3 regions of the Candidatus Kaistella beijingensis genome follow, and region 1 is predicted to be linked to each of the others. Evidence: riboswitches for the same ligand, from Rfam matches in the RefSeq annotation. Region 1 holds a riboswitch; each other region holds the start of a gene.

What was found. A riboswitch is a leader RNA that binds a small molecule or an ion and turns the genes downstream of it on or off. The one in region 1 is predicted to bind S-adenosylmethionine.
Region 2: another riboswitch for S-adenosylmethionine. It lies ahead of J4771_RS07645 (alpha/beta fold hydrolase); the one in region 1 lies ahead of J4771_RS04225 (hypothetical protein).
Region 3: another riboswitch for S-adenosylmethionine. It lies ahead of J4771_RS06135 (hypothetical protein); the one in region 1 lies ahead of J4771_RS04225 (hypothetical protein).

The regions. Positions count from the first base shown of each region.
Region 1 covers NZ_CP071953.1:909,047-915,211, reverse strand. Annotated here, with positions in the region: gene porM (type IX secretion system motor protein PorM/GldM) at 1-616, shown strand, start outside; gene porN (type IX secretion system ring subunit PorN/GldN) at 862-1,740, shown strand; gene J4771_RS04230 (NAD(P)/FAD-dependent oxidoreductase) at 1,808-2,896, shown strand; SAM-I-IV-variant riboswitch at 2,871-2,975, shown strand; gene J4771_RS04225 (hypothetical protein) at 2,966-3,769, shown strand; tRNA gene J4771_RS04220 (tRNA-Ser) at 3,998-4,084, opposite strand; gene J4771_RS04215 (asparaginase) at 4,233-5,249, opposite strand; gene J4771_RS04210 (TrmH family RNA methyltransferase) at 5,747-6,165, shown strand, end outside.
Region 2 covers NZ_CP071953.1:1,638,367-1,644,531, reverse strand. Annotated here, with positions in the region: gene J4771_RS07660 (DUF1573 domain-containing protein) at 1-377, shown strand, start outside; gene yajC (preprotein translocase subunit YajC) at 452-778, shown strand; gene J4771_RS07650 (MGH1-like glycoside hydrolase domain-containing protein) at 848-3,457, opposite strand; SAM riboswitch class I at 3,569-3,673, shown strand; gene J4771_RS07645 (alpha/beta fold hydrolase) at 3,728-4,672, shown strand; gene J4771_RS07640 (ACT domain-containing protein) at 4,675-6,165, shown strand, end outside.
Region 3 covers NZ_CP071953.1:1,316,884-1,323,048, reverse strand. Annotated here, with positions in the region: gene J4771_RS06150 (hypothetical protein) at 1-782, opposite strand, end outside; gene J4771_RS06145 (hypothetical protein) at 794-1,483, opposite strand; gene J4771_RS06140 (hypothetical protein) at 1,493-2,134, opposite strand; SAM-I-IV-variant riboswitch at 2,193-2,293, opposite strand; gene J4771_RS06135 (hypothetical protein) at 2,405-2,794, opposite strand; SAM-I-IV-variant riboswitch at 2,850-2,949, opposite strand; gene J4771_RS06130 (helix-turn-helix transcriptional regulator) at 3,009-4,004, opposite strand; gene J4771_RS06125 (BrxA family protein) at 4,165-4,752, shown strand; gene J4771_RS06120 (BREX protein BrxB domain-containing protein) at 4,756-5,388, shown strand; gene brxC (BREX system P-loop protein BrxC) at 5,400-6,165, shown strand, end outside.

The sequences.
Region 1 (6,165 bases):
CGACCACACGTACAAAGTTATCGCAGGAGCTCAAGAGTTGAAAGCTCAAAAGGGAGCAATTGTAACAGCAGACAAGATGAACGTACTTTACCGTGGTTTACCGAATCCAGTTTCAGGTTCAATACTTGGTGCAGATATGGCAGGGATTTCTCTGTCAGCTTCGGGAGCTTCAGTTAGCGGAAGCGGTGGAAAATGGATCGTTTCTCCAGGAGCTGGAAATGTAGTAAAACTTACAATTTCTGGTCGTGATCCCAAGGGAGGTACCATTTCACAATCTTTCGATTTCAGAGTTAAAAATGTTCCACCACCACAAGGTCAAGTTCAGGGTAAAAATGTTGTTTCAATGCCTGCAAGCTCAATACCTAATCAAAAAGTGGCTGTAGCAATGCCGGATTTCGATTTCCCGGTTAGCTTTACAGTTAACAGCTTTATGTTTAAAGTTCCAGGTAGGGCTGCAATGATGGTTACAGGAAATTCTATGGCTTCTGTAGCTGCTTTAACTAAAAACTTAAGGTCTGGTGATATTGCTGCCGTATTTAATATTTCCGCAACTGCAACAGGTCTAGGTGGACAAGCTCTGAAACAAATTCCGCCGGTGATAATAAACGTACAATAATTACGTTATTGATTTGATATTTTATCTGTCATTAGTATAAAAAAATTGCAATGAAAAAATTCATATTATTAATTATGGCTTTGAGCTTTTTTTCAGCACAAGCTCAAACCAAAAGGAAACCGAAAAGAAAAGCAAAAGCAAAAACAACTGCTGTAGCTCCAAAACCTGAAGCTCCTGTTGTTGAAGCTCCCGTGGTTGAAACTCCTGCACAAGGTGCGGCAGTAGATGACACCCCAATTACCTCTATGTCGATTTTGAATGCGAAATCACCAGAATCCTTTAGAAAATATAGAGAAATGGGAATGATGAAACAGGGCGATTCGATGGTTTCTACCAAAGTTACTCCGCTTAAATATGGTTTCATCGAAGATCATGATATCTTAAAAAGTACAGTGGTTTGGGAGATTATTGATATGAATGATAAAATTAATCAACCTTTTTATCATAACGAGGATGGTTTAGTTTCTCAAAATAAATCTTTATATCAAATTCTTTTCGATGCAATTAACGATGGAAGAATTAAGGAAGTTTATGATGATGAACTTTTTACTACAAGATTAAGTCCAGACGCAATTCAGGCAAGAATCAAGAATGAAGTAATGAGCGACGCCGGAATCGATCGGTTGAATGAAGCGGGAAAATTGACAGATGAAGAAAAGAAAGAATTTACCAACGTGTACGAAACCAAAACTGAAAACGTAAAGGTTTTGAAAATCAAAGGAATGTGGTATATCGATAGAAGAGACAGCCAAATGAAATACAGACTTTTGGGAATTGCAGCAATGGGGCAAGATCCTTCTACAATGGGACAATACGGACCAGATGGACAACCTTTGGCAGCTAAAGATGAATTAATCGATTTGTTCTGGGTGTATTATCCAGATGCTCGTGAAGTTCTTGCAAACTCTGTAGCTTTCAACAATAAAAACTTGTCCTCTGATATTACTTTTGATGATTTATTGAATGCAAGAAGATTTTCTACTGTCATCTACAAAACAGATAATGGTTTAGGAAACGGGGTAATAAAGGATTATATTCCTCGTGACGCAGATTCACAGTTGGAGGAAAGCGAAAGGCTGAAAGCGCAAATCCTGCAAATGGAAAACGATATGTGGAATTACTAAAATTTCATTTGAAAATTATAGAAAACCTGAGTACCTTTACTCAGGTTTTTTTTGATTAAATTATGCGATGAGAAATGTAGATTACATTATTGTTGGTGGCGGTTATGCGGGGTTTTTCTTTGCACACCAACTTATTATGAATAATAAATCATTTGTGATTTTTTCCGATGATAGAAAAAGTGCTTCTCAAGTTTCGGCAGGAATCATTAATCCAGTCGTTTTGAAGAAGTTCACTACTTTTTGGTTGGCAGAAGAGCAAATAGATCTATTAAAAAAAACATTGAGTGAAATTGAAAACTACACTGGTCAAAACTATTTAATCCAAGAAAATATCCATCGCATATTTCATGACGAAAAAGAGAAAGAACTTTGGTTAAAGAAAGCCGAACACCAGGACTTAAAGTTGTTTCTAAATAAGTATTTTAAAGATTTAGATACCGTAAAAAACAGGTTTCAAAGTGGTGTCGTCAATGAATCTGCACGTTTAAATGTAGCTGATTTTTTTAGCGACTTTAATGAATATTTGACAGAAAATAAGCTTCTTATTCAAGAAAGGTTCCATTATTCAAAACTTCAGGAACATTTATACAAAGATTTTCAGTTTAAAAACATTGTATTCTGTGAAGGAATGGGTGTGAAGGAAAATCCTTATTTTTCCGAAATTCCAGTTGTTCCCAATAAAGGGCATCATCTGAAAGTTAAACTTTCAAGACCACTTCCGTTTCAATTAACACTAAAGAAAAAGCACTTTTTATTTCCACTAAAAAATAATTCTTACTATTACGGCGGAACTTACGACCGTGACCAACTTCACCATAAGATTGACGATTCTGCAAAAGAGCAGCTCATTAACGGACTGTGCGAATTCTATCCCCACGATTTTGAAGTGGAAGAAATAGAATTTGGCTTTCGGCCAACCGTAAAAGATCGAAGACCAATTATAGGAAGACATCCAAAGCATGAAAATTTCTACGTTTTCAACGGTTTGGGCGCAAGAGGGATTTTGAATGGATGCTATTTTTCTCGCGAACTTTATGAGCATATTGAAAATGGAAAACCGCTGCATCCGGAAGTGGACTTGAAAAGGTTTCAGAAATACAAAAAGATTTCAAATAAAGTTATTATATTTGCGATGTCATCAAGACGAATCAAATGATTCACCAACCGAGATTTAACATTCCACGGTGGTTTACGATGGGCTTATTAAACTTAAAATAAGAAAATTATGTTATCCAAACTTTATCAAAAATTCTTTTGCACATTACCGTTAAATAACACTTCTGACAAAATTTTTAAGATTTTGTATCATCCTCATTTGGATTATTGCAGGATTGATTACAAAGAATTTACTGTTTGTGAAGTTGAAGATTTGAAAAACCTATTGGAAGTTGACAAAGTTGAAGTTCCAGCATTTCTGAGATTTACATTTACAACCAGGCAAAACAGCCATTACTTATCAGAGTTTCCCTACCAAAAGTTGAAACACAATCAACTTTATGCAGATATAATAATCAAAAGTTATCGCAGCGAATTCTTAACAGAAGCGGAAGAATCTAAATTTCTTTCCTATTATCATGTTGAGAGAATTATCATCAATAAGTATAATTGGTTTCTAAAAATAGGAATTCCACAAGACATTATCACATCAAAGAACAAAGAAAATTTTTATAACAAAATAAAAGATTCGGAAGTTCAAAAATCCATTTATTCCACACCTGCTTTAGCACAAATAAACAAACACATGAAACACGTATACACGCAAAGACAAGGCGACAAAGCCGAAATCATAAATTATATTGAAAGATTTGAAAATTACACGAATTTGGAGCTTGTGAATGCCTATAACAGCCAAAAAGCAATCTACGGGGTGCATCGTCAAGGATTATATTTATATGCCCTTGATATAGTGTTTAAAAAGCGGTTTAACAAGTCTCCAATAAGTAATGAGGAAAATATAATTTTCGGTTTAACTGGGCGAATTACATATGTAAATGAATTAAAAACCTTTGTAAGAATTGATGAAAATTAGAGAAATAGGCATAAAATTTTTCAATTTTGATTTTTATTAAAAGGCTTGAAATGAGTCTAAAGAATTTGTCTCAAAACAATTAACATGTAGAAACACAATTATCAGAGATTAAAAGTATTTTTAAGATTGTTAATGATTACTTATGGGAAAAAATGGGAATTGGTGGGGTAAGCGAACCTGTTTAAATAAATAATCCACTGAAAAACAGTGGATTACAGTCAATAATAGCAGAGAGGAAGGGATTCGAACCCTCGATACAGTTACCCGTATACCAACTTTCCAGGCTGGCTCCTTCAACCACTCGGACACCTCTCTAATTGAAGACTGCAAAAATAGTCTTTTTTGGTGAATAACAAAAGTGTTTTCTTGGAGTTATGTACGTTTATATATTTTTAACGACAATTATTTTAAATCAAGATTTTCAGGATTATATTCCCACCCTCAAAACCTCAAACAAAAGTTCTCATTCTGTTACTTCCCCGCAAAGACTTTTAGAAAAATTCTCTGAAAAACTTCCTTCGTAATTAGGATTTTCCAAAAGATGCATCGCTTTGGTTATCGCACTTTCAGCCGTGATATCATGTCCGCTAATTGCACCGATTGTGTTGAAAATATTGGAATTGGAGTATTTTCCAAAAGAGATTCCACCCGAAACACATTGCGAAACCACCACTATTTCAGTACCTCTTTCACGCAGAAACTTTAAAATTTGCTGTGTCTTTTCAGTATTAAAAATAGTTCCAGAACCAAAAACCTGCAAAATCAAAACCTTCATATTCGGAATTTCTGAAAAATGATCCAAATGCATTCCCGGGAAAATTCGCCAAAACAAAACATCCCGCGAAATATGGTCGTCTACCGTAAATTCAGCGTCAGTTTTCGGTCTTAACAACAAATCCTTTTCCACTTTCAGATGAACTCCCGATTGTCCTAAAACCGGATAATTTGGCGATCGATATGCATCAAAATATTCCGCGGAATACTTCAAAGTTCTATTCCCACGCAACAATTTATATTCAAAATAAACCGCAACTTCTTGAATGACCGCTTCATCATTTTCGTACAAACTTGCATAATAAAGACTTGTCAAAAGATTTTCCTTTGCATCCGTCCTCAAATCTCCAATCGGCAATTGCGAACCTGTAAGAATCACGGGTTTTCTCAAATTTTTTAACATGAAACTCAATGCAGATGCGGTGTAAGACATCGTATCAGTTCCGTGAAGAATCAGGAATCCGTCATATTTCTCATAATTTTTGCCGATGTAGTTGGCGATAATTTTCCACTCATTTGGACCCATATCCGAAGAATCGAGCGGCTTTTTGAAGGGATGAACCGAAACTTCACACTCAATCAATTTCATTTCCGGAATTTTCTTGAAGATATTCGAGAAATCAAAAGGAACCAAACTTCCTGATTCATAATCTTTTTCCATCCCGATTGTTCCGCCGGTGTAGATGAGGAGTACTTTTCGTTTCATTTGAAGATTTTCATTTTACTTTTTGGTCCAATGCAATTGCTTGATTAGGAATATTCGAGTTCTGGTTGGCAATTTCATGCCTTAAAATTAAACTTTTTAATAGAAACTTGAAAATCATAATTATTGGGCGATTTTTTTAAATTTCCCCACGCTTTTGCCACAGCAAAAAATTTAAAAAAGCGGGCTTTCCGCTGCAATTCCTCGTGCAGCCGCTTACTACCAACACTCAAAATTTTCCGACGCTTACTGTGGGATTTCCGCTGCAATCCCTATCGCGGGTTTCGTTATGAAACTGAAGTTATTGTCTTCTAAACACAAAAATTTTACACTTTTCGGCGCTCGCTTCGCTCGCGCCACCAAAAATCTTTAATTGTTCCTTTGTTTACTTCTCAAGTTTTTTTAAAAAAAAATTATGGAAAAACACACAGAACTTTTGTGACTTTTGCGGTTTTAGAGTTTGATTTTTGCAGCAGCTTAATTTCCCTTATTTTTGGGCCATGAAAAATCGCGAAACCTTCGAATACCTCAAACAGTTCCTAACCGACGAACGTTTGCGAAAAATTGAACATTTCGCGGCAGAAAGTTCCGATTTCGTTTTACCGGTGATGGAAGATGTGTATCAGTTCCGGAATGCGGCTGCAATTGTGCGTTCCGTTGAAGCATGCGGTTTCCACAAAATTGTGGCGATGGAAAGCGATAATGTTTTCAACCCAAATTTGCGCGTGACAAAAGGTGCAGAAAATTGGGTGGAAGTAGAAAAACTTCCCCATCATTTAGATTCTTTGAAGGAAATCAAAAACCGAGGCTACAAGATTCTAGCAGTTTCACCTGAAAACAACGCAACGATGCTTCCCGATTATCAAATGAATGAACCCGTCGCTTTGGTTTTCGGAACCGAACTGGAAGGAGTTACCGA
Region 2 (6,165 bases), 730 kb from region 1:
CGGTTGAAGCTCCTGTTGTGCAAACGCAAGATGAATTAGTAAAAGAAGCACAATCTAAACCATTGACAACTCTGGCTTTATCGGAAGCAAACTTCGATTTTGGAAAATTGAAAAAAGGAGACCACGTTGAACATATTTACGAAGTAACCAACACGGGAACAAATCCTTTAATTATTTCCCAGGTAAAACCGGGATGTGGTTGTACGGTTCCTGATTATACAAAAGATCCGATTCTTCCGGGACAAAAAGGAAAAATCACCTTGAAATTTGACTCTACCAATTTTGATGGCTTGGTGAACAAACAGGCAGAAGTTTATGCAAACGTGGAAAAAGCTCCGATTGTGTTGACTTTTTCTGCCGATATTCAACCAAACTAGTAATTTTAAACCGAATTTTTTTCCCTTCCGTAAAGGGAGAAAAATTCTCTGATAATAAATAAAATAAGTTAAAAATGATTACAATATTTTTACAGGCAGCTCCTGCAGGAGATTCCATGTTGCCGACAATGTTAATGATGGGTGCAATGTTCGTGGGATTTTATTTCCTGATGATCCGTCCACAAATGAAGAAAGCGAAGCAGGAAAAAAACTTCCAGGAATCACTTAAAGTTGGAGCAAGAGTGGTGACCACTTCGGGAATGCACGGAAGAATCGCACAAATCCAAGACGATGGAGTAGTGATTGAAACCCTTTCCGGAAAATTGAAATTTGAAAAGGCGGCAATTTCTCGAGAATTCACGCAGCAAAGATTCCCTGATTCCGCGGATGACAAGAAATAATTTCCTTTAAAATACTTTTAAAAAGCAATCGGTTTCGGTTGCTTTTTTTTGTTTCATTTTTTTAATTTATCACATTCTCGGCTGGATCAGTTTTGCGACCGTTGCGGTCCATCCACATTGATGCGATGCACCGATTCCCATTCCTGTATCGCCGTTGAAATATTCGTAAAACATGATGTAGTTTTTAAAAAATTCATCATGGTTCAACAGTTCATTTCCCCCATTAAAAGGCATGTTTCCATCTTTGTCCTTCATGAAAATCGAACGTAATCGGTAACTCAAATCATCTGCAACAAATTCGAGATTTCTTATTTCGCCACTTCCTGTCGGATAATCTATTTGCAGACTTTCACCATAATAATAATGGAAACGTTGCAGACTTTCAACAATAAGGAAATTAATCGGGAACCAAATCGGTCCGCGCCAATTGCTGTTTCCGCCAAACATTCGGCTGTCACTTTCGGCAGGGGTGTATTTTACGGTAAAATCTTGCCCGTCAACAGAAAATTTGAAAGGTTTGTCTTCGTAAACTTTAGACATAGAGCGAATTCCATAATCGGAAAGAAATTCATTCGGATCACTCATTCTCTTTAAAATCCTTGTAAGACGAGTTTTTCTTAGAACGCTCATCAAATGTTTTCCGCCTTTTCCTTCCACTTCCCAATGCGAAACAAGATTGGCGAGTTCAGGTTTATTTTTCAGAATCCATTCCATTCTAGCGGTGAAATTCGGAAGTTTTTCCAACATCTCGTGTTCCACAATTTCCACAGCAAACATGGGGATTAAACCAACGATACTTCTTAACTTTAAGGAAATAGAATCACCATTGTTTAACTGTAGCAAATCATAAAAAAAACCGTCTTCCTCGTTCCATAAACCGTTTTTAGTTTCCCCAATATTTTCCATGGCTTCTGCAATATACAGATAATGCTCGAAAAATTTAATCGCCATATCTTCGTAAACAGGATTGTAAAGCGCCAATTCCATCGAAATCCGCATCATGTTTAAAGCAAACATTGCCATCCAACTGGTTCCATCGGCTTGTTCCAAATGGTCGCCGTTTTTGAACTGCATATTTCGGTCAAAAGCACCTATGTTATCCAATCCTAAAAATCCGCCACCGAAAACGTTGTTGCCGTTTTTATCTTTTCTATTTACCCACCAAGTAAAATTGAGTAATAGTTTTTGAAAAACGCTTTCTAAAAAAGGAATATCAGGTTTTCCGTTAATTTTTTCATCAATTTTAAAAACTCGGAAAGTTGACCATGCATGAACAGGCGGATTCACGTCGCTGAAATCCCATTCATACGCAGGAAGTTGTCCGTTCGGATGGATATACCACTCTTTTGTCAACAATTTCAATTGATGTTTTGCAAATTCCGAATCAATCAGTGCAAAAGGAACACAATGAAAAGCTAAATCCCAAGTTGCAAACCACGGATATTCCCATTTGTCGGGCATAGAAATAATGTCCTTGTTCTGCATGTGTTCCCACTCGGAATTTCGAACGTAATGGTCGAAATTTCGTGGAGCGACAAATTTTGGGTCGCCTTTCAACCATTTTGAAACATTATAGTGGTAGAATTGCTTATTCCATAAAAGTCCTGCAAATGCCTGTCTTTGAATGTTTTTTTCTTCATCATCTTGGATTTCGCATTGAATTTCTGAATAGAATTCGTCGGATTCTTTTTGTCTTAAACTGAAGATTTCGTCGAAGTCAAAAAACGCATCTTGCATTTCGTGTGGACTTAACCTAAAATCAAAAATTTGACTTTCACCCGCCTCTATTTCCGCATCAATATAAAAACTTGCTTTTGTTCCGAATTTTTCAGGATTAATGGCGTCTTCATCATCTTTAACCAAGAAATTATTGATGCCGTCTTTATAATATTCTGCATCTGTTTCAATATTCGGAATCACTTGAGGATTCGTTTCATTATTGCAGAATAGGGCGGTAGTATTTTGATTTCTTGCGTACAATTTTTTCATGGGAATGGAATCATGTTCAATATCAATAATTCCGTTCACCGAAGATTTTAGTTTTGGAATGTACGTTCCATAACCCCATCTCCAATTATTTCTAAACCAAAGCGTTGGAAGAATCACCAAAGACGCTTTTTTACTACTTCTGTTGAATGCAGTTACCCGAATTAGAAAATCATCGTGGTTGATTTTTGCGTATTCGATGAAGATGTCAAAGTAATTATTGTTGTTAAAAATTCCCGTATCTACAATCTCAAATTCGGGTTCTGATTTGCTTCTTTCAGTATTTTTCTGAATAATTTCATCATAAGGAAACGCTTCAATCGGATATTTGTAAACCATCTTCATATAAGAATGCGACGGCGTATTATCAAGATAATAAAAGATTTCCTTCACATCTTCACCATGATTTCCCTGATAATTGCTCAATCCGAAAAATCGTTCCTTAATCATTTTGTCCTTCTTATTCCAAAATGAAAAGGCAAAACAAAGTCGCTGTTTACTGTCGCAAATTCCTGCAATTCCGTCCTCACTCCATCGATATGCTCTGCTCATTGCCTCGTCATAAGTGGTGTAACCCCATGCATTTCCGTTGTGGCTGTAGTCTTCTCGCACCGTTCCCCATTGTCTGTTGCTCACATAAGGACCCCATTTTTTCCAATTTTCATCGTGCAGTCTTTCCTTTTCCGACATCATATTTTTTGATTTTCTCATACGAAAGTATGAAATATTATTTTTTTCAAAATATTGGGAAATTCGAAATTTGTTCTATATTTGCAGTCAGATTTGTTCATTTACATATTGAAAATGTTATCAAGAAAGGTGGAGAGACTAGACTCTGTGAAACCTTGGCAACCCTTCGGAAACGAAGAAGGTGCTACATTCTATTCGCTTTGGCGAAGAAGATAACAGGAACTATTTTTACCACTTTTAGGTAGCATTTTCAATTTTTATTTTTAAAGGAAATTGAAAACTTCGCTACAACATATCACCCTTTATAATTTTGAACTGATTTCAGGCAAAACGCTTGACATTCACTTGTCGTATCAAGTTTTCGGACAGGATTTATTTTCTGCGCCGATTGTTTTGGTGAATCACGCTTTAACAGGAAACTCCAATGTTTCAGGCGAAAATGGATGGTGGAAAACCTTGCTTGGCGAAAACAAAACCATTGATACCAACAAATTCACAGTCATCTGTTTCAATATTCCGGGAAATGGTTTTGATGGAAATTTGCTTGAAAACTATGAGGATTTCAAGTCTAAAGATATTGCGAAAATTTTCTTGGAAGGGTTAAAGTTATTAAAAATTGAAAAACTTCATACCATTATCGGCGGTTCTTTAGGAGGCGCAATTGGTTGGGAAATGTTGGCAGTTCAAAGTGATTTGACGGAAAACTTCATTCCAATTGCTTGCGATTACAAGACTTCGGATTGGCTTCATTCCCAATGTTTAGTTCAAAAATTTTTGCTGACTCAAAAGGAAGAACCAGTTCAAAAAGCCCGAATTCATGCGATGCTTTGTTACAGAACACCCGAATCGTTAAATCTTCGTTTCAAGAATGAAATTGATGAAGAAAGAGAAATTTTAAAATCACACGATTGGCTCAATTTTCATGGGAAATCTTTAAACGAAAGATTTAGTTTAAGTGCTTATCATTTGATGAATCATTTGTTGATAAACATTGATGCACCTCAAGAAGAACTAAAAAATATTAATGCAAACATCCATTTAGTTGCAGTTGATTCTGATTTGTTTTTCCCCGCTTTTGAAATAAAAAAGTGCCATGAAAATTTAATAAAAAACAAATCAAATGCTTTCTACCATGAAATCTATTCCATTCATGGGCACGATGCTTTTTTAATGGAATATGAACAATTAAATGAAATTTTAGGTAAAATAATAACGTAAAAATGAAAAATAGAAACGAAATAAAATTATTGAAAAACAAAGCCATCATCAAATTCGAAGGCAAGGATTTTCTTGGCGAAGTGGGAATTGACGGCAGAATTTTCAAGGCGCTCACATTTGCTAGAATCAGCGTAGGTGTCATTTCTCAGCAGGCGATTGAAAATGGATTGTCAGTTTTGGTGAATGAAACTGATGCGGAAAATGCGGTTAATTGTCTGATTAACGAGTTTGAGAAGGAAAGAAAATCAGGGAAGGTAAGTCAGATTTACAGTATTAATAATGTTTCTGTTCTTGGCTTTGTGGCGAAAGATTTCAATAAGATTTTATCTGAACTCGCCAGAAACAATGTTTTTCCATTAATTCTGAATCAAGTTGCAAGCGAAAACCGAGTAAATATCGTGGTGACTTCTTCACAGGATGAAAAAGCAAGAAACATCATCGAAGCAGAAATATTTGCAAAACCCAAAACGGTCCATTTGGCGATTATCGGACACGGAAATGTTGGAAAAACTTTGATAGAGCAGGTTTTGGAAAGTTCGGAAGAAATCAGAAACCGCAAAAAATTAGATTTAAAAATTGTCGCTGTCGCCAATTCCAAAAAAATTGCGTTGAACAAAGCGGGTTTTACCAAAAATTGGAATGACGAAGTTCTCACCGCAGAAAGACCTTCAAATATTGAAGAACTGATAAATTTCTCCCAACAGAATCAACTCGAAAATATGATTGTTGTTGATAATACTGCCAGTAAAGATTTTGTGAAAAATTATTCTGTTTTGGCAGAAAACGGTTTCGATTTGGTTTCATCCAACAAGATTTTCAACACTTTACCCATTTCTGAATACCGTAATTTTCGACATGTTTTAAATAAGAAAAACAAGAAATATCTTTATGAAACCAATGTTGGAGCAGGTTTGCCGTTAATCGACACTATCAAGCTTTTACATTTATCTGGTGAAAATATTACGAGAATTAAAGGTGTTTTTTCAGGTTCATTGAGTTATATATTCAATAATTTTTCGGTTCGAAGCGATAAGTTCTCAACCATTTTAAAAGAAGCGATGGAAAAAGGTTTCACCGAACCTGATCCGCGCGAAGATTTATCGGGAAATGATGTCGCAAGAAAATTGTTGATTTTAGCAAGAGAACTCGATTTAATCAATGAATTTGAGGATATTGATGTTCAAAATTTAGTTCCTGAAAGCTTACAAGATGTTGAAAAAACTGAATTTATTTCAAGATTAAATGAATTGGATGAAGTTTTTGAAAAGCTAAAAAAAGAGCAACCTGAAAATCACGTTCTTCGTTTTGTGGGAGACCTTCACGGAGATTTACACCAAGAAAAAGGTGAACTCGATGTGAAATTGATTTCCGTTCCCGCAAGTTCCGCACTTGGTCAACTGAAAGGTTCCGATTCCATTTTTGAAATTTACACGGAAAGCTATGGCGAAAATCCAATCGTGATTATGGGAGCAGGAGCAGGCGCAAAAGTGACG
Region 3 (6,165 bases), 410 kb from region 1:
TTCTGTAGCCATTCTTTGGCCAAATCGAAATACGGATTCCAATATTCCCTGTCTGTCCGTTCGTTATAAAATGATAATTTTTCGGCCATTGGCTTCTTTTCAAATTCCTTTCTTAATAGATCAGAATGGGTTGTTAAACATACATCGGGATAGGAATATGAAGATTCTGTCAAGGCAAGTGCGAGTTCATAATCAGGATCATCACCGCCCTTGAATTCTAATTTTTTGTGGAAATTTTTTAGTTCCCGGTCAAACCTCCTGTCGCATAAATAAATGTAAACTTCCTTTACTTTTTGTTTCAAAATAATGCTTTTCATCTTATTAATAGTCTTCTCACGCTCCATTTCAAAATCTTCTGCAATGAAATTTTGGGTAGGATTTTGAAGACAGTGATTGATTCGGGTCATCATGTTTTCAATGGTTTTCTTACTGAAGAACTTTATATAATCTTCTTCCCACCAATGATGTTTTTCTTGATGTACCAGTTCCACTAACTGTCTTCTTGTAGCCCCATTCGTAAACCAATTGGGATCCTGTATTTCCGTCTTCCATATCCTTTGTCCGGTGGCTATTTGCAGGTGTATAAAAACAACCCTGTTAATGAAATTCTTAATAATCCAACAGTTTTCTTCATTGGTGAAATCTACATCCTCACTGAAAAAGTCTCCCTTAATAACACTAAATGGATATAGTACTTCGAATTCCACAAAATGCTTTTTGTGATAGGTGACCTTGGCAACTAAAAACTGTCCGAACATCCATTGTACAAATATTTTTTCCATTGTTTTGACTATTATTGATTTTCGCTATTTCGTTCTTCCCACCATTCCTGAAGATATTCGTTGTATCCTGTATTTCTTCCAGTTATCATTTCGATATAAAGATTCATTTTTCGGTCTTCGGGTAAATTCAAAAACTCATTGTATTTCATAGTTTCCGCAAAACCGTCCAAATCAATTTCATCCATTTTTCCCATCAATAGAAAATTCTTTACAAATGATGCCGGATATTGCGCACGATATTCAAATTTGCCTTCTCTCAAAAGTGACCTAAGCATTTGGTCAATTTGTCTGCGGAGATGGACGCTGATGTGTTGAGGTTCAAAATGTCTTAGCATCCAATAGGCAAGACGTTTTCTGTGTAACTTTTCAATCTTAACCCTGCTTTTTTTTCCTTTGAACTTCTTGACAGCCTTTTCGAAATTTTCTTTGAATCTGATTGTATCGCCATTACCATAAATGAAATCAAAAGCGTAGAAAAGTCCAGTCATCAGGTCATAAACGGTTTGTGTTTTTTCAAGTAAATTGAAACCTTCTTCTCTATAAAATTCTACGGTCAAACCGTTGAAAGGACACAGAAATTGCAGTTCTATGTAGCGGTCGTCATCCGACTGATTGACGGCGTAACATTCTTCCGTTTCGCGCCAATAGCCGCTTAATGTCATTCGGTAAACCTGTTGTGTTTTGTTGATATTTTCTGTCATTATTATAAATTAATTGTTGATGAGAAATTCCTGTGATAAAAACCAACTGTATTTGCTTTTTTGATTGTTGATGATGTGCTGTGCAAGCAATTCAATTCTTTGTTCTTCGGATTTTGTAAGATATTCTTTCAGTAAATTTTCAAGTGATGCAAATGGAGGTGGTTCGGGTTGATTTTGCATCAAGGAAGAAAGATTCAGTTCCACACATTTTCCATTCAAAGCAAAATAAGTGTTGAGAAAAATAAAAATCTGCGTTCCGTAATCGTCTTGCATTGAATCATTTCCACAAAGTTCACTGAAGTGTGTCCGGAGAAAAACCCGCATCAATTCATCTCGGTTTCGTGCATAATCTTCAGATTTATGATTGTTAAAAGTGTTCAGATTATGAAGTAACTGATGAAAATCCGATTTGATCAACTGCTTTTTATTTTCCATCAATTGTGAAATTTTGAAACAGTCGAAAAGAAGTCTTTCAGCATTTTCTTTTTGTTGATCTTCGTTCCATTCTTCTTGATCCAAAGATGAAGCGCAGAGCGTTAATCCTGCATAAGGTGAAATTATTTTAACTTCCACCAAATGAGAAAGTCCGATATTGACGTTCCCGATGAGATGATGCTCCTCTTTTTTCACATAAATAATGCAGTCTTTCATAGGATTTTGTTTTAAAAAATCATTACAAAAATCATCAGGAAACCGCAGAAACATAAGGAAAATAACCTTTTTTTGGCAGGTCTGCCCTCATTCTTTACCACCGTGGAAGGTTAACTCTCGGTTGGTGTTCCGTCTTGGCGGAATCTCCTGATGATTACGTTGCAAAGATAAAGTGAAAATCCTTTTTTTGAAATATTGCAAGGTTACAAAGATAGTTACATTACGAAAAAAGTTTGGATTGTGCAAGGTGTTTTTCTTGTTTGTCAATTTTTATGCGGCAATTTGCAAAACATGTTGTTGATCTGACAATTGTTCATTTGCACAGCTTTCTTCTTCATTTTCTTGATAGTCATTAATAAAGTGCTTGATAAACTCATTTAATGATACTGATGTTTGTGACATCATCGAAGACGAAACATACAAGAAAAGGTCGTTTGTAAAAGAATCTAATTCTTCTTTAGATTTTAGAACTTCATTAATTTTGATTTTGTTTTCTGGGCTCAATTTTTCAATGAATCCAGTGAAACGAAAATACAAGTTTGTTATCTCACTTATGGTAAAAATAAAATTCGGTCTTCGCTTGTAGAAACCACTTTTAGCGGGATTAAACACATTGCTTGCTGTTCTGAATTTTAGCGTATTGCTTTGTCTTTTGCTCATAAAAGTAAATTTTGTGGTTAAATTTATTTTTATCAGCAGGAAAAAAGTAATGGGATGTTACCTTATATTTTGGCGGTTGCCCTCATACTTTACCACCGTGGATTTTGGATCTCTCGGTTGGCGTTCCGTCTTTGCGGAATCTCCTGATGATTGTTCTTGTTTTCTATTGCAAAGTAAAACAGATATTGTGCAGCAGAATTGCACTACAAAAATATTATTTGAAATAATGGTTGTGCTGATCTGAAACCCTCAGTTTCAAAGCGTCCACCAATGATTGTGGCTCCAAAATTTTAATTCGCTCTCCATAGGAAAGGAGCAAAGTCTCTAATTCCTGATTGTGTTTTACATTAAGTGTAAGAATATTATCTTTTATTTTTTGTGAACCATGCATCGGTTTAGTTACAATATATGGAGCAACTTGATCGCTTAACTCGATGATTACTTTTATAGGTTTTTTGCTTAAATCATTTGTTACGCCTATTATATCTTCGAAATATTCTTCGAAATCTACGGTAGATTCACAATATGGATGTTTAGACGGTGAAAGTTTTTTAATCCTGTCCAATGCAAGGTTTTGAATGCTTTTAAATTCGTGATTTTCACCAAATACAAACCATCGGTTGTTGTATTGTTTCAGATATTGGGGTGAAAAGATGATATGGATTGGCTTTTCGCTTCTGAAACTTTTATAGGATACTTTCAGTGCATTTTTGTTAAGTATCGATTGATAAAGAGGACTTAAAAACTCGGTTCCTACAAGGAATTCATTTTCTTCGAAACTTATAATTTTTCGCTCAGAGTGCTGCAAATCAAGGCCCGAGTTTATTTTAGCCGAAATAGAATCTACCCAATCGAAACCGGGCAAATTTTTCATCCTGTTCAAGATTTGAAGTGCTTCATTCAAACTCTCCATTTCTTTAGTGGAAAGTGGCTTTTTAAGAATTGAAAAATCAGGATCTTCATATTGATAATATACTTTTTTGCCGTCGGGAACCGAAATAATTGGAGCGTCGTATCCAGCCAAACTTCTCATGAATTTAATGTCATCCAGAATTGTTCTTCTTGAAACAGTGACTTCATACCCAAAATGTTCAGAAAGTTTTTCACCGCAAATTTTGATCAAATCACTAATGAAGAATTTCCTGTATGGATTTGAAAAACAGGAATCCAGAATCTTGTATCGTAAAACCGCATTTTTATTGGTTGCCATGGATTAGGATTTTTTGCCCAAGTGTTCTGTAAAGTTAATTATTTTTGTGCAGATATACCGCACAGGAGTTTTGTAAATTTGGAAGATTATGATTTGTATATCTCCAATTTTACTAAAACACTTTCATTCCGTATATTTACAGTTTTAAGTTTTTTCAAAAATGAGTTATAATCTTGGATTTACAGCGGGGGCATTGCTTTATAGTGAGGCAAAAATTTACGTGGAGAACATTTCCGATTTCACTGATTTTCTTGATGGAACAGAAAATGTGAATCAATTGGTTATCCCCACCAATTCTGAATCTTCCAAGAAAAGAATTAAAAGCGAACTCGATAAAAGACTGAAAAATTTACAAATCCATTATCTTCACGCATTCCAATCACTTTCGGTTGTAGATCAAAAAATTATTTTGTTTTTAGCCATTTGTAAAACTTACACCATAATTGCTGAATTTGCTTTGGAAGTCGTTTATCAGAAATGGAAAACTTTCGATTATGATTTGCAGACTTATGATTTTCAATATTTTTTATCTCAAAAGTTAAGTGTTGAGGAAATTGATAAAATCTCTGAGAACACAAGATATAAACTTTCGCAGGTTGCCATAAAAATTTTTAAGGAAGTGGGAATTTATAGTAAAGAAAAAATTATTGCAGTTGAGCCATCATATGATTTAATGAGAATCATTTCCGAAAATAATGAGCAATGGTTCTTAAACTGTCTGATGTTGAACAGTCAAATTCTAAAATAATTCATGCCAAATAATATCAACGATAAAATTTTTTCGCTTCTTTCCGAAGAAGAATTTAAGGATCCCGATACAGGTTTGCTTTTCTTTCCTGTATATATCTATACCTATAATCCCGAAAAGGAATTTCAGATTAGAGAAGAAATAAAGGAACTTGACCGTAAATTACAGCGTCCATCAAATAACCTCAATTGTCTTGTGTTGAACATTTATAACGAGTTTATAGATTATTTGAAGCACAATATATTTATGGGCAGCAGTCTTTTGGAACAAATTTTTGAACTGGAAGAAATTGATGAGGAAAACGCATTAGACTTTATCGCTGAAAAAGCGCAGGAAAAAAATGATAATGATGCGGTTGAAAAAGGATTTATCAATCATATAGGCGAGAAACTCAAAGCTTATTTTGACGAGAAATCTCCCGATCGAGTGTACCTCTTACTTTACGGATTCGGATCCATTTTTCCATATCTGCGGCTTTCCGAATTTTTGAAAAAGACGGAAGAATATGTGAGAAATTATAAATTAATTGCATTTTATCCCGGCGAACTCAAGAATGATCACTATTCACTTTTCGGTATTTTTGGAGATGAAAATGTGTACAGAGCCAATCACCTAAACCAACTGATATCACAATAAATTAGAATCGAATGAAGTTACAATCTATTTACTTAAAAGAAATTGATCGCCATATTAATCCTGCAGTGGTTGTAGGTGATATGGATTCCGAACATATCAAACAGGAAATTGAAGAATATGTTTTTACAAAAGACATCATCAAAAATCTTTATAAATTTCTAAATGCAGTTGTAAACAAAACCGAAGGAAAAACCGGAATTTGGATCAGCGGTTATTACGGAAGCGGTAAATCGCACTTCATCAAATATCTTTTTTATTGTTTGAATTTAGATACTCGCGAAAAAGCTTTTGCCTGTTATAAAGATGCAATTTCAAATAATAAGGAGCTCGATGTTTTAGATGAAGTTACACTTTCCAATGTTTCAGTTATCGAAAGTAAGCTGAACAAAATGGAAGTAGAAGAAATCATTTTCAATATCGATGCGGTTTCAGAATCGCAGAAGAATAATGATACTATTACTAGGATTTTGCTCAATCAGCTCAATGCAAAAAGAGGATTCAACTCTTCCAACATCACTTTAGCACAACTTGTAGAAAAACACCTGCAAAAAATTGGAAAGTTTGAAGATTTCAAAAACAAGATAAAAGCTGATTTTGGTGTGGAATGGAGAGATGGAAACATCAGCAATTTTGTAAAATTAAAAAGGGATTTACTAATAGATACTGCTCACTTTTTCGATGCCGAAATTGATAAAGAATCATTGAAAGAATCGCTAAAGGATAAAACAGATTTCACCATCGCAGATCTCATCCACGAGCTGAAAGAATACGTAAAAG